DNA from 3 places in the Thermomonospora cellulosilytica genome. Region 3 is predicted to be linked to each of the others. Evidence: riboswitches for the same ligand, from Rfam matches in the RefSeq annotation. Region 3 holds a riboswitch; each other region holds the start of a gene.
The links. A riboswitch is a leader RNA that binds a small molecule or an ion and turns the genes downstream of it on or off. The one in region 3 is predicted to bind cyclic di-AMP.
Positions count from the first base shown of each region.

Region 1: it holds a riboswitch for cyclic di-AMP, as region 3 does, so the genes downstream of both, HNR21_RS07185 (coiled-coil domain-containing protein) here and HNR21_RS01820 (C40 family peptidase) in region 3, are expected to answer to the same signal.
Region 2: it holds a riboswitch for cyclic di-AMP, as region 3 does, so the genes downstream of both, HNR21_RS02340 (CHAP domain-containing protein) here and HNR21_RS01820 (C40 family peptidase) in region 3, are expected to answer to the same signal.

Region 1 covers NZ_JACJII010000001.1:1,467,918-1,471,182, forward strand. Annotated here, with positions in the region: gene HNR21_RS07180 (serine/threonine-protein kinase) at 1-1,303, shown strand, start outside; cyclic di-AMP (ydaO/yuaA leader) riboswitch at 1,528-1,668, shown strand; gene HNR21_RS07185 (coiled-coil domain-containing protein) at 1,672-2,622, shown strand; gene HNR21_RS07190 (winged helix-turn-helix transcriptional regulator) at 2,698-3,192, opposite strand.
Region 2 covers NZ_JACJII010000001.1:481,913-485,177, reverse strand. Annotated here, with positions in the region: gene HNR21_RS02350 (carbohydrate ABC transporter permease) at 1-126, shown strand, start outside; gene HNR21_RS02345 (glycoside hydrolase family 5 protein) at 176-1,603, shown strand; cyclic di-AMP (ydaO/yuaA leader) riboswitch at 1,805-1,944, shown strand; gene HNR21_RS02340 (CHAP domain-containing protein) at 1,947-2,966, shown strand; gene HNR21_RS02335 (DUF1330 domain-containing protein) at 3,204-3,265, shown strand, end outside.
Region 3 covers NZ_JACJII010000001.1:360,397-363,661, forward strand. Annotated here, with positions in the region: gene HNR21_RS01810 (RDD family protein) at 1-391, opposite strand, end outside; gene HNR21_RS01815 (amino-acid N-acetyltransferase) at 400-906, opposite strand; cyclic di-AMP (ydaO/yuaA leader) riboswitch at 1,037-1,253, shown strand; gene HNR21_RS01820 (C40 family peptidase) at 1,257-2,318, shown strand; gene HNR21_RS01825 (LuxR family transcriptional regulator) at 2,415-2,645, opposite strand.

The DNA of each region.
Region 1 (3,265 bases), 1.1 Mb from region 3:
CAGCGCGCTGGAACGGCTGGCGATCGGGACGGCCACCGCGCTGACCGCCATCCACCGGGCCGGGGTGGTGCACCGCGACTTCAAGCCCGCCAACGTGCTGCTCGGCAGCGACGGCCCCCGGGTGATCGACTTCGGCATCGCCCGGGCCATGGACCTCAGCGGGCTCACCCTGGCGGGCGGGGTGCCGGGCACGCCCGCCTACATGGCCCCGGAGCAGCTCAGCGGGACCGAGGCGGGCCCGGCCGCCGACGTGTTCGCCTGGGGCTCGACGATGCTGTTCGCCGCGTCGGGGCGGATGCCGTTCGGCGACGACACGGTGCAGGCGGTGATCCAGCGGATCCTGTACGACGAGCCGGACTACTCGCCGCTGCCGGAGCCGCTGCGCGGGATCGTGCGGGAGGCGATGGCCAAGGACCCGGCCCGCCGCCCGACCGCCCGGCAGTTGCTGGACCGCCTGCTGGGGCAGGAGAGCCCGTCCGTCGCCACCGTGCCCGAGCCACTGGTCACCGAGGCCCGGTCGCTGGCCGCCGAACGCCCGCCGCGGCCCGCCCCGCCGCCCCTGCCCGCCGCCGAGGAGCCCGCGCCGCCCACGGTCGCCGACCCTCCGTACGCGCCGCCCCAGCCGCCCCGGCCGGGGGAGACCGCCGTGCTGGGCGCGCCGGTGTTCCCGTCCGGCGAGCCCGGCGGTCCGGGTCCGGACGACCGGCCGGGGCAGCCGCCGCTGATCCCGTGGCAGCAGCCGGCCGCCGCCGACCCGACGGCGGCGTACCCTCCGGTGCCCCCGGTCCCCCCGGCGAGCGCCGCGCCGCCGCGTCGCGGGGGCGCCAACCGGCCGCTCGGCGTGCTGATCTCGCTGGCCGTCGGGGTGCTGGCGGGCATCGTGATCATCGCCCTGGTGCTGTGGCCGCAGCTGCGCGACTCCAGCCCGGCGGGCGGCGCCTCCGGGACGTCCCAGCAGGCCGCCGACAACCGGCCGGTCAGCAGCATCCCCGAGGCGTTCGCCGGGACCTGGAGCGGCACCGCGGTCAACTCCAGGCGGGGGGCGTCGTTCCAGATCCGGGTCACCTTCCAGGCGGGCGAGACCGTTGCGCGGGCCGTCTACCCGCGCGGCTGCCAGTGCACCCTCACCCTGACCCGCGGCACCGGCAGCCGGCTGGAGATGACGCTCAGGCCGCAGCCGCCCTGCAAGACCGTCACCCCCGGGGACGTGGTGGTGACCCGCAAGCCGAACGGCCGTCTGGAGTACGCCTGGGCCCGGACCGGCACCACGCTCAGCTACCGGGCGGACCTGACCAAGGGCTGACACGGGCCGTCACCGCCGCGGGGCGGGGTGTGAACGTTCTCACGTAGGATGGCCCGGCCACAGGTGAGAGCACAGGTCGATAAGCGGTCATCGAGGTCATAGCGACTGCCGCTGCGCAAGGGGTTTAATCTTGGCGAAGTGCACTTCGGTGTCATACGGTTCGCTCACCGGCCGAACGCCCGCGGCGTCCGGCCGTCGGCATGCCGTAGGGACGCCGGCAGCCTAATCCCGCGGTGCCAGCCCGCCGCGGGAACCGGGGACCCAACGTAGATCCGGGGTGAACTCACGGCCCGTCCGGCCGCGACAGGGCCGACCTCCCGGTCCGAACCCGTCAGCTAACCCGGTAGGCGAACAAGAGAGGAGAGCACGTGGAGACCCCTGACTCCACTCGTGGCACCCGTGCGCCGCGGCGCGGACTCCGGCGCACGGCCCTGGCGCTCGCCGCGGCGGCCGGGGCGTTCCTGCTGACGTCCTCCACCTCGCCGGGGGCGATGGCCGCGGAGCCGGGGGGCGCGGCCAAGGTCCGCCAGCTCACCAGGGAGATGCAGAAGCTCGAGAAGGAGTACGGGGGCAACCTCGAGCAGCTGCGCGACGCCCGGCGCGACGCCAACAACGCGCTGAAGAAGGCCCAGGTCCTCGGCAAGGACCTGGAGGAGGCGCGGCGGGTGGTGGCCGAGATGGCGGCCACCCAGTACATGAGCAACGGCGTCGACATGACGGTGCAGATCCTGGCCAGCGACGACCCCAACCGGCTGCTCAGCAACGCCTCGCTGGCCCGCCATCTGTCCGAGCAGAAGGCCGCCAAGGTCCGGGAGATCGCCGTTCTGGTCGGCCGGCAGGACCAGGCCCGCAGGGAGGCCGAGGCCAAGATCAAGAAGCTGGAGAACGACATCGAGGAGATCTCCAAGCAGCGCGAGCGGGTCAAGCAACTGCTGAAGAAGTACAAGCCGGAGTCCCCGCTGGTCGGCGCGGGCGGGATGACCCCCCGGATGATCAAGGTCAAGAACGAGATCGAGGCCGAGCTGGGCCCCTTCCCGATGATCGGCTGCACCCGCCCCGGCGACCCCCTGGACCACGGGTCCGGGCGCGCCTGCGACTTCATGGAGAGCACCGCGGGCCGGATGCCCTCGTCGGACCGGCTGGCCCACGGCGACGCGGTCGCCCAGTACGCCATCAACAACGCCTCGCGGCTGGGCATCAAGTACATCATCTGGAAGCAGCGGATCTACGACCTGCGCAGCCCCGGCTGGAAGACCATGTCCGACCGCGGCTCCATCACCCAGAACCACTACGACCACGTGCACATCTCGGTGTTCTGAGCACTAGCCGCTGGTCTTCGACGCCCCGGCCGGGTTCGCCCGGCCGGGGCGTTTCGCGTTCCGCGGCGCGGAAGGTCAGCGGAGGGCGGCCAGGGCCTGGTGGGCGATGGCGTCGCGTTCGGCGGCCTCGCGGCGCTGGGCCTCCCGTTCGGCGGCCTCGCGGGCGTCGTAGGCGGCGCGGGCGGCGGCGATCTCGTTCTGGTGCTCCTCGGTCCAGGTGACCAGGGCCTGGATGGTGGCGTGCAGGGTGCGGCCGAGGGGCGTCAGCTCGTAGTCGACCCGGGGCGGGACGGTGGGGTGGACGGTGCGGCTGATCAGGCCGTCGCGTTCGAGCTGGCGGAGGGTGCGGGTGAGCATCCGCTGGCTGATCCCGTCGATCTTGCGGCGCAGCTCGGTGAAGCGCAGGGAACGCCGGTCCAGCAGGGCGATCACCAGCAGCGACCACTTGTCGGCGATCCGGTCGAGGATCTGCCGGACCTCGCAGTCCTCACGGGTGTCCCACTGGAAGGCCTCCTGGTCGGGGCCGGTACCACAGCAGTTACCAGGGGACTTCGAAGTGCCTTCTTCCATGACTCCTCATGGTGACTGACGATGCTGTCGGTTACAAGAAGGAACCGGCCCCATGTTCCGATACCGGCCGGTT
Region 2 (3,265 bases), 120 kb from region 3:
CAGTACACCTCCAATGTCCCGGCGCTGATGGCGGCCATGACGCTGTCGGTGCTGCCCGTGCTGCTGTTCTACGCGATCGGCCGCCGCCGCCTGGTGAGCGGGCTGACCGCCGGGTTCGGCAAGTGACGCCTCTGCCGGACGGCGGGCGACAACGTGTTCGAGAAACGGAGTGCTCATGACCGATGACCAGCGTTTCCTCCGGGTGGCCGGCGCCCGGCTCGTCGACGGCTCCGGGACCCCGGTGCGCCTGCGCGGCGTCGGGCTCGGCGGCTGGCTCAACATGGAGAACTTCATCACCGGCTATCCGGCCAACGAGACGTTGATGCGCCGGACGGTGCGCCAGGTGCTGGGGGAGGAGCGCTACCACCGCTTCTTCGACCGGCTGCTGACGGTGTTCTTCGACGAGGCGGACGCGGCGTTCCTGGCCTCGCTGGGGCTGAACTGCGTGCGGATCCCGCTGAACTACCGGCACTTCGAGGACGACCGGGCGCCGTTCGAGATCCTCGAGGAGGGGTTCGCGCACCTGGACCGGGTGATCGACCTGTGCGCCCGGCACGGCATCTACACGGTGCTGGACCTGCACGCCGCGCCCGGCTGCCAGAACCACCACTGGCACAGCGACAACCCCACCCACCTGCCGGCGTTCTGGGAGCACCGGCACTTCCAGGACCGGCTGGTCAACCTGTGGCGGGTGATGGCCGAACGGTACGCCGACAACCCGTGGGTGGCCGGGCACAACCTGTTGAACGAGCCCGCCGACCCGACCGGGGAGATCATCGGGCCGTTCTACGCCCGGCTGGTGCAGGCCGTCCGCGAGGTGGACCCGCGGCACGTCATCTTCCTGGACGGCAACACCTACTCGACCCGGTTCGACATGTTCGGGGACCCGTGGGAGAACACCGTCTACACCTGCCACGACTATGCGCTGGCGGGGTTCGTGTACGGCGGGCCGTACCCGGGTTACACCGAGGGCGTGTGGGTGGACCGCGACCAGTTGGAGCGCAAGTTCCTGGAGCGGTCCGAGTACCAGCGCCGCACCGGGACGCCGATCTGGGTGGGCGAGTTCGGCCCGGTCTACACCGGCGACCCCGAGCGGGACGAGCAGCGGTACCAGATCCTGCGCGACCAGCTCGACATCTACGACGCCCACGAGGCGGGCTGGTCGCTGTGGACCTACAAGGACGTGGGGCTGCAGGGGCTGGTGCACATCGCGCCGGACAGCGCGTACGCGCGGCGGTTCGGCGACTTCATGGCGAAGAAGGCGCGGCTGGGCGCGGACCACTGGGGGTCGACCGATGAGGGCATCAGGCATGTGGTGGATCCGCTGCACGCGTTCATGGACGAGCAGTTCCCGGACTACGACCCCTATCCGTTCGGGCGCCGCAAGTACACCGAGGACCTGGTACGGCACATCCTGTTCTCGCAGCCGCTGACCGTGGAGTACGCCGAGCTGTTCCGCGGCCTGGACGACGGGGAGCTGGACGCGCTGGCCGACTCGTTCTCGTTCGCCGCGTGCGTGCGCCGCGAGCCGCTGGCCCGGATCCTGGCCGAGCGGTGCAGGCCGCAGGAGGCCGGTTCGTCCGGCGCGCTGCGCGCGGGCTGAGGCTCGGGGGACGGCCGGACCGGCGGGCCGCCGGTCCGGTCACCCGGGCTTCCGTGCGCTGGGCGACGCAGTCGCCACGCTGAGTGATTTTACCTTTGGGGCTCCTTGATCCAGGTTGTCCTATTTTTAATAGGTCTGTACCTTTCCGTGATACCGGTCCGTCGGTAACCGCCATCCCGGGCGGTGCGGATCGGACGCCGAGTCCCGGCGGCGCCGAACCCCTCACATCGCGCCGCGGGAGCCGGGGACCCACGCTTCCTGGGGTGAATCCGCCGTGCGCGGTAGGGCGACTCCTGGCCCGAACCCGTCAGCTAACCCGGTAGGCGGTCTCGAAGGAGAGCGCATGGATCCCATCGGGGAAAAGTTGCTCGACATCGCCAAGGCCGAGCTTGGCTACACGGAGAAATCGGGAGGGTACACAAAGTACGGCGACTGGTACGGCAAGAACGTCGACAACAGCTCCTACTTCGCCACCGCGCCCTGGTGCGACATGTTCCTGGCCTGGGCCGCCGACAAGGCCGGGGTGACCGAATGGGCGGGCCAGTTCGCCTACACGGTCTTCCACGCCCAGTGGTTCGCCCGTAAGGGCGCCTGGGGCACCGAGCCGGAGCCCGGCGCGATCGTCTTCTTCGACTGGTCGGGCACCAAGAGCATCGACAACATCGACCACGTGGGGATCGTCGAGAAGGTCGAGGGCGACCGGATCCACACCATCGAGGCCAACAGCGACGGCATCTACCTCAAGCGGCAGGTGCGTTCCCCCCAGAACATCGTGGGCTACGGCTACCCCGCCAAGGTGCACGTCCCCGGCCGTTCCGTCGAGGAGGTCATCGGCGGCGGCTCCCGCTCCGGCGACACCGCCGTCAAGTACCGGCCCAAGCACGCCGCCCCCGCCTCCGTCGAGCAGATCGGCGGCGACACCGGCGGCAGGCCCGTGCAGGGCGTCGGCGAGGCCCGGGACGGCCTCCTCCCGCCCGTCCCGGACGCACCGGTGTTCGCCGACGTCCTGACCGTCGCCGTCGCCGGCACCGTGGCGCTCGCCGTGGGCAGGAGCGTCCTGACCCGCCTCCCGGCCAGGCTCCCGGCGCTCTCCGCGCCGAAGCTCCCCACGAGTTCCCCGGTCCGGCTCCGCAAGCGCGGCCGCCACCACCGCGCCCCGGTGGAACTGCCCGCCGACCTCGCCCCCGCCGACCTCACCGCGGCCGACGCCCAGACCGTGGCGATGCCCCTGGTCAGCGCCGCCGTCGCGGCCGAGGCCGAGGACCGCGAGTTCTGGGGCCAGATCTCCCGGATGGACACCGAGGACCTGGAGTTCTGGGACTCGATCATCGCCGAGTCCGAACACGGCGCCGCCGTCCGCTGACCGGCTACCCGGCCGGGCCCTCTTCCCCGTCAGGCCCGGCCGGGTCAGCCTTCGAACGCCTCGAAGGCCCGCGACCGGGAACCGCTCGGCGGCGTGCACGACTGTGCCGGGAGACAACACGCCGACCGTCCTGGTTGCGAACTTCCATAAAGCAGGCCGCCCCACAGGCCCTCATCGCCGCCCGCCGGCCCGCCCGTGCCAGACTGAACGCCGTTCGGCGACGACGAGGAGGGCGTCATGGCGGTCGATCCCACGGGCAAGGACCTCAAGCGGCTCATGGACGAGGACCCCGGCGGTCC
Region 3 (3,265 bases):
ACAACGCCAGCTGGACCGCCTCGTAGAGGAAAGGCAGCACCGCCAGCACCACGAACAGCGTGATGATGATCGGCCAGTTCCACACGCCGCCCTCGGTACGGGTATCGCTGCCGGGCGCGTCCAACCCGATCACGCCCCACGCGATCGGCAGCACGAGCGCGAATCCGAACACCGCCACGAGGGCGTTGTCCATCAGCCGGGCGCCCGCCCGCCGCACAATCGGCGCCAGCGGCAGGCCGCCCGCCGGAACGTGGTCATAACCGCCGTACCCGCCGCCGTGATGGGCCGGGGGCTGCCATTGCGTCTGCGGCGGCCGCTGCCACTGCCCCGGGGGGCTTCCGCCTTGCCAGTGCGGGTTGTAGGGCTGTCCCCCGCGGTACGGGTCGCTCATCGCTTCGGTCACTCCTCCAGGCGTAGCAGCATCCGGGTGTTGCCCAAGGTGTTCGGCTTGACGCGGTCGAGATCGAGGAACTCGGCCACGCCTTCGTCATAAGAACGCAGGAGTTCTTCGTACACCTCTGGCGACACCGGAGTGCCCAGAATCGGGCGGAAGCCGTGACGGCGGAAGAACTCCACTTCGAAGGTAAGGCAGAACACCCTCCGCACGCCGAGTTCCCGTGCGGTTTCCAGCAGCCGGGTCACGATCCGGTGCCCGATGCCGCGGCCGCCGCAGCGCTCGTCGACCGCGACGGAGCGGACCTCGGCGAGGTCCTCCCACATCACGTGCAGGGCACCGCAGCCGACGACGCCGAGCTCGCGGTCGTCGGCCACCCAGAACTCCTGCACGTCCTCGTAGAGGGTCACGGTCGACTTCCGCAGCGTCCGCCCGTCGCCGGCGTACCTGTCGATGAGCCGGCGGATCGCCGGGACGTCGGCCGTTCGCGCCCGCCTGATCGTGACCTCCACGAACAGGGGAGCGTATCGGTCCCGGCGGCCCGCCGTTGTGCCGGTGCCCCGCCGAGCTGGGTCTTCGGACGTTCCTGTTGGCAGGGTCGGCGGACTCCGTTAGTCTGCGACGCTGACATCAGCGCGTCCTGTGCTGAGACCGCCGAGTCCGTCGGGCGCCCCGATGCCCGGCGGAGCCGGGGACCCATCTGATGCCCCTGGGCAGGCAGGAGCGAACGCTCCGTCGGACCCAATGGAGGGTGCGCCCCTGGGGTGAGTCCGCTCCGGCGCCCGGCGCGCCGACCGCGGTAGGGCTCTCCTTGCCCGAACCCGTCAGCTAACCCGGTAGGCGGACCAGGAGAGGAGACCGAGTGGAGTCCATCCGCCCCGAACCCGATCCGCAGGGTCCCCCATCCGCCCCGCGGGACGCGGCCCGTCCGGCCGGGCGAGGAGGCAGACGCCCACCCCGCGCCGCCCGCGGCCGGTGGCGGACCACCGTGCTGGCCGGGCTGGCCGGGACCGTGCTGGCGGCCTCGGCGCTCGTCCCGGCGGGTCCGGCGCACGCCGAGCCGGAGCCCTCCACCAAGGAGCTCACCGACCAGGCGTTCAAGCTCGCCGACCGGCTCGAGCAGCTCACCGAGAAGTACAACGGGCTGAAGGTCCAGCTGTCGCAGGCGCGGCGGGCCGCCCAGGTGGCCGCCGCCAACGCCCGGCGGCAGGAGGAGGCGCTGGAGGAGATCCGCCAGAAGGTCAGCAGCCTGGCGGCCAGCAGCTACATGCAGAACGGCGTGGACCCGGCGGTGGCGATGATCAGCGGCGGCGACCCCCAGCGGGTGCTCGACCAGGCCGCCACCCTGCAGTACTTCTCCACCCAGGAGGGGGTGAAGGTGCAGGGGATGCTGCAGGCCATGCAGGCCGCCCAGCGGGCCCGCAAGTCGGCCGAGAACCGCGCCGCGCAGGTCGAGAAGCTGCGCGCGGATCTGGAACGGCAGCGCAAGGAAGTGACCGAGCTGTACGAGAAGGTCCGCGACCGGGTCGTCAAGCGGGACCCGAGCGCGCTGGCCAAGCTGCCGGTCGTGGGCACCGGGAAGGCCGCCCAGGCGCTGCGGTACGCGATGTCCAAGCTCGGCAAGCCGTACGTGTGGGGGGCCGAGGGGCCGAACGCGTTCGACTGCTCGGGCCTGACGATGTGGGCCTACAAGCAGGTGGGCATCAACCTGCCGCACTACACCGGCAGCCAGTGGAACGCCGGCACGCACATCTCCCGCAGCCAGTTGCAGCCCGGCGACCTGGTGTTCTTCCACTCCGACCTGCACCACATGGGGATGTACGTGGGGGACGGCAAGTTCATCCACGCCCCGCAGACCGGTGACGTGGTCAAGATCTCGTCGCTGGCGGGCCGCCCGTACGCGGGCGCGGTCCGGGTGGCCTGAAGCACTGTGGCCTGAAGCACTGCGGCGGGCGCACCCCGTCGTGCGCCCGCCCGGATCCCCCGTGACGCCGGCCCCGGGCTCCGTGCCCGGCGCCCGTCAGATCAGCTGCCTGCGGGCCGCCCACACGACGGCCTCGATGGGGGTGTTCACGTCCAGCCTGTCGCAGATGGTCCGCAACCGCCGCCGCAGCGTCCGTGCGCTCAGCTCGAGCCGGCGCGCCGCGACATCGGCGGTGACGCCGGTGGCGATCTGGGCGAGCAGCCGGATGTCGTCCTCGCTGAGGCGCGGTTCCTCGGTGCCACGACGTGCGAGTGTGGCCTGTTCCACTCCGTCCTCCCTCGTCCGTGGTGATGACCGCGGGGATGCGGACCCGGCTCGGTCCGGGTGCCGCACAGGTACGGGTAGGCCTTGGTCGGTACGCGCTGGTTGCGGGGTGAGGGAGTTGTCGACCGGCCCACAACAGCCGACTGGGTGCGCGTAATGTGCGGTTGTGGGAGAGCGGCGGCGCCGTTCTCCCGGCGGATCAGATGCATCGGAGCGTTCACCGGCTCCGATGTGGCCGAATTCGGCCGATGCCCCCGAGGTGTGGCGCGCGCGGGCGGCGTTGGGTAACCATTCAGGGAGAGGACCCCGCCGGGCCCGTGGCGCCCGCGGCGTGCGGGGAGGACCCGGGCCGGGAGCCGGCGTCCGCCGGGACCCGGGCCGGGTGGTGCCGTACGCGCCGGGGCGGAGGCGGTCGTGTCCGGAATGGGTCATGTCGAGCCTCTTCCGCCCATCCCTTTCCGTGTCCCCGACCACCCGGCGTCGATGATCGGCGCATGGTCATGGTGCGTTACGGCACGGAACGCTAGGCGGCCGGATAGAGGTCGTCAAGCGGGTAAACATGACTCTGTGTAGTCATATGTGCGCCATCCGTCACACCCTGCGACGACCTTCCCGCCGCCGCG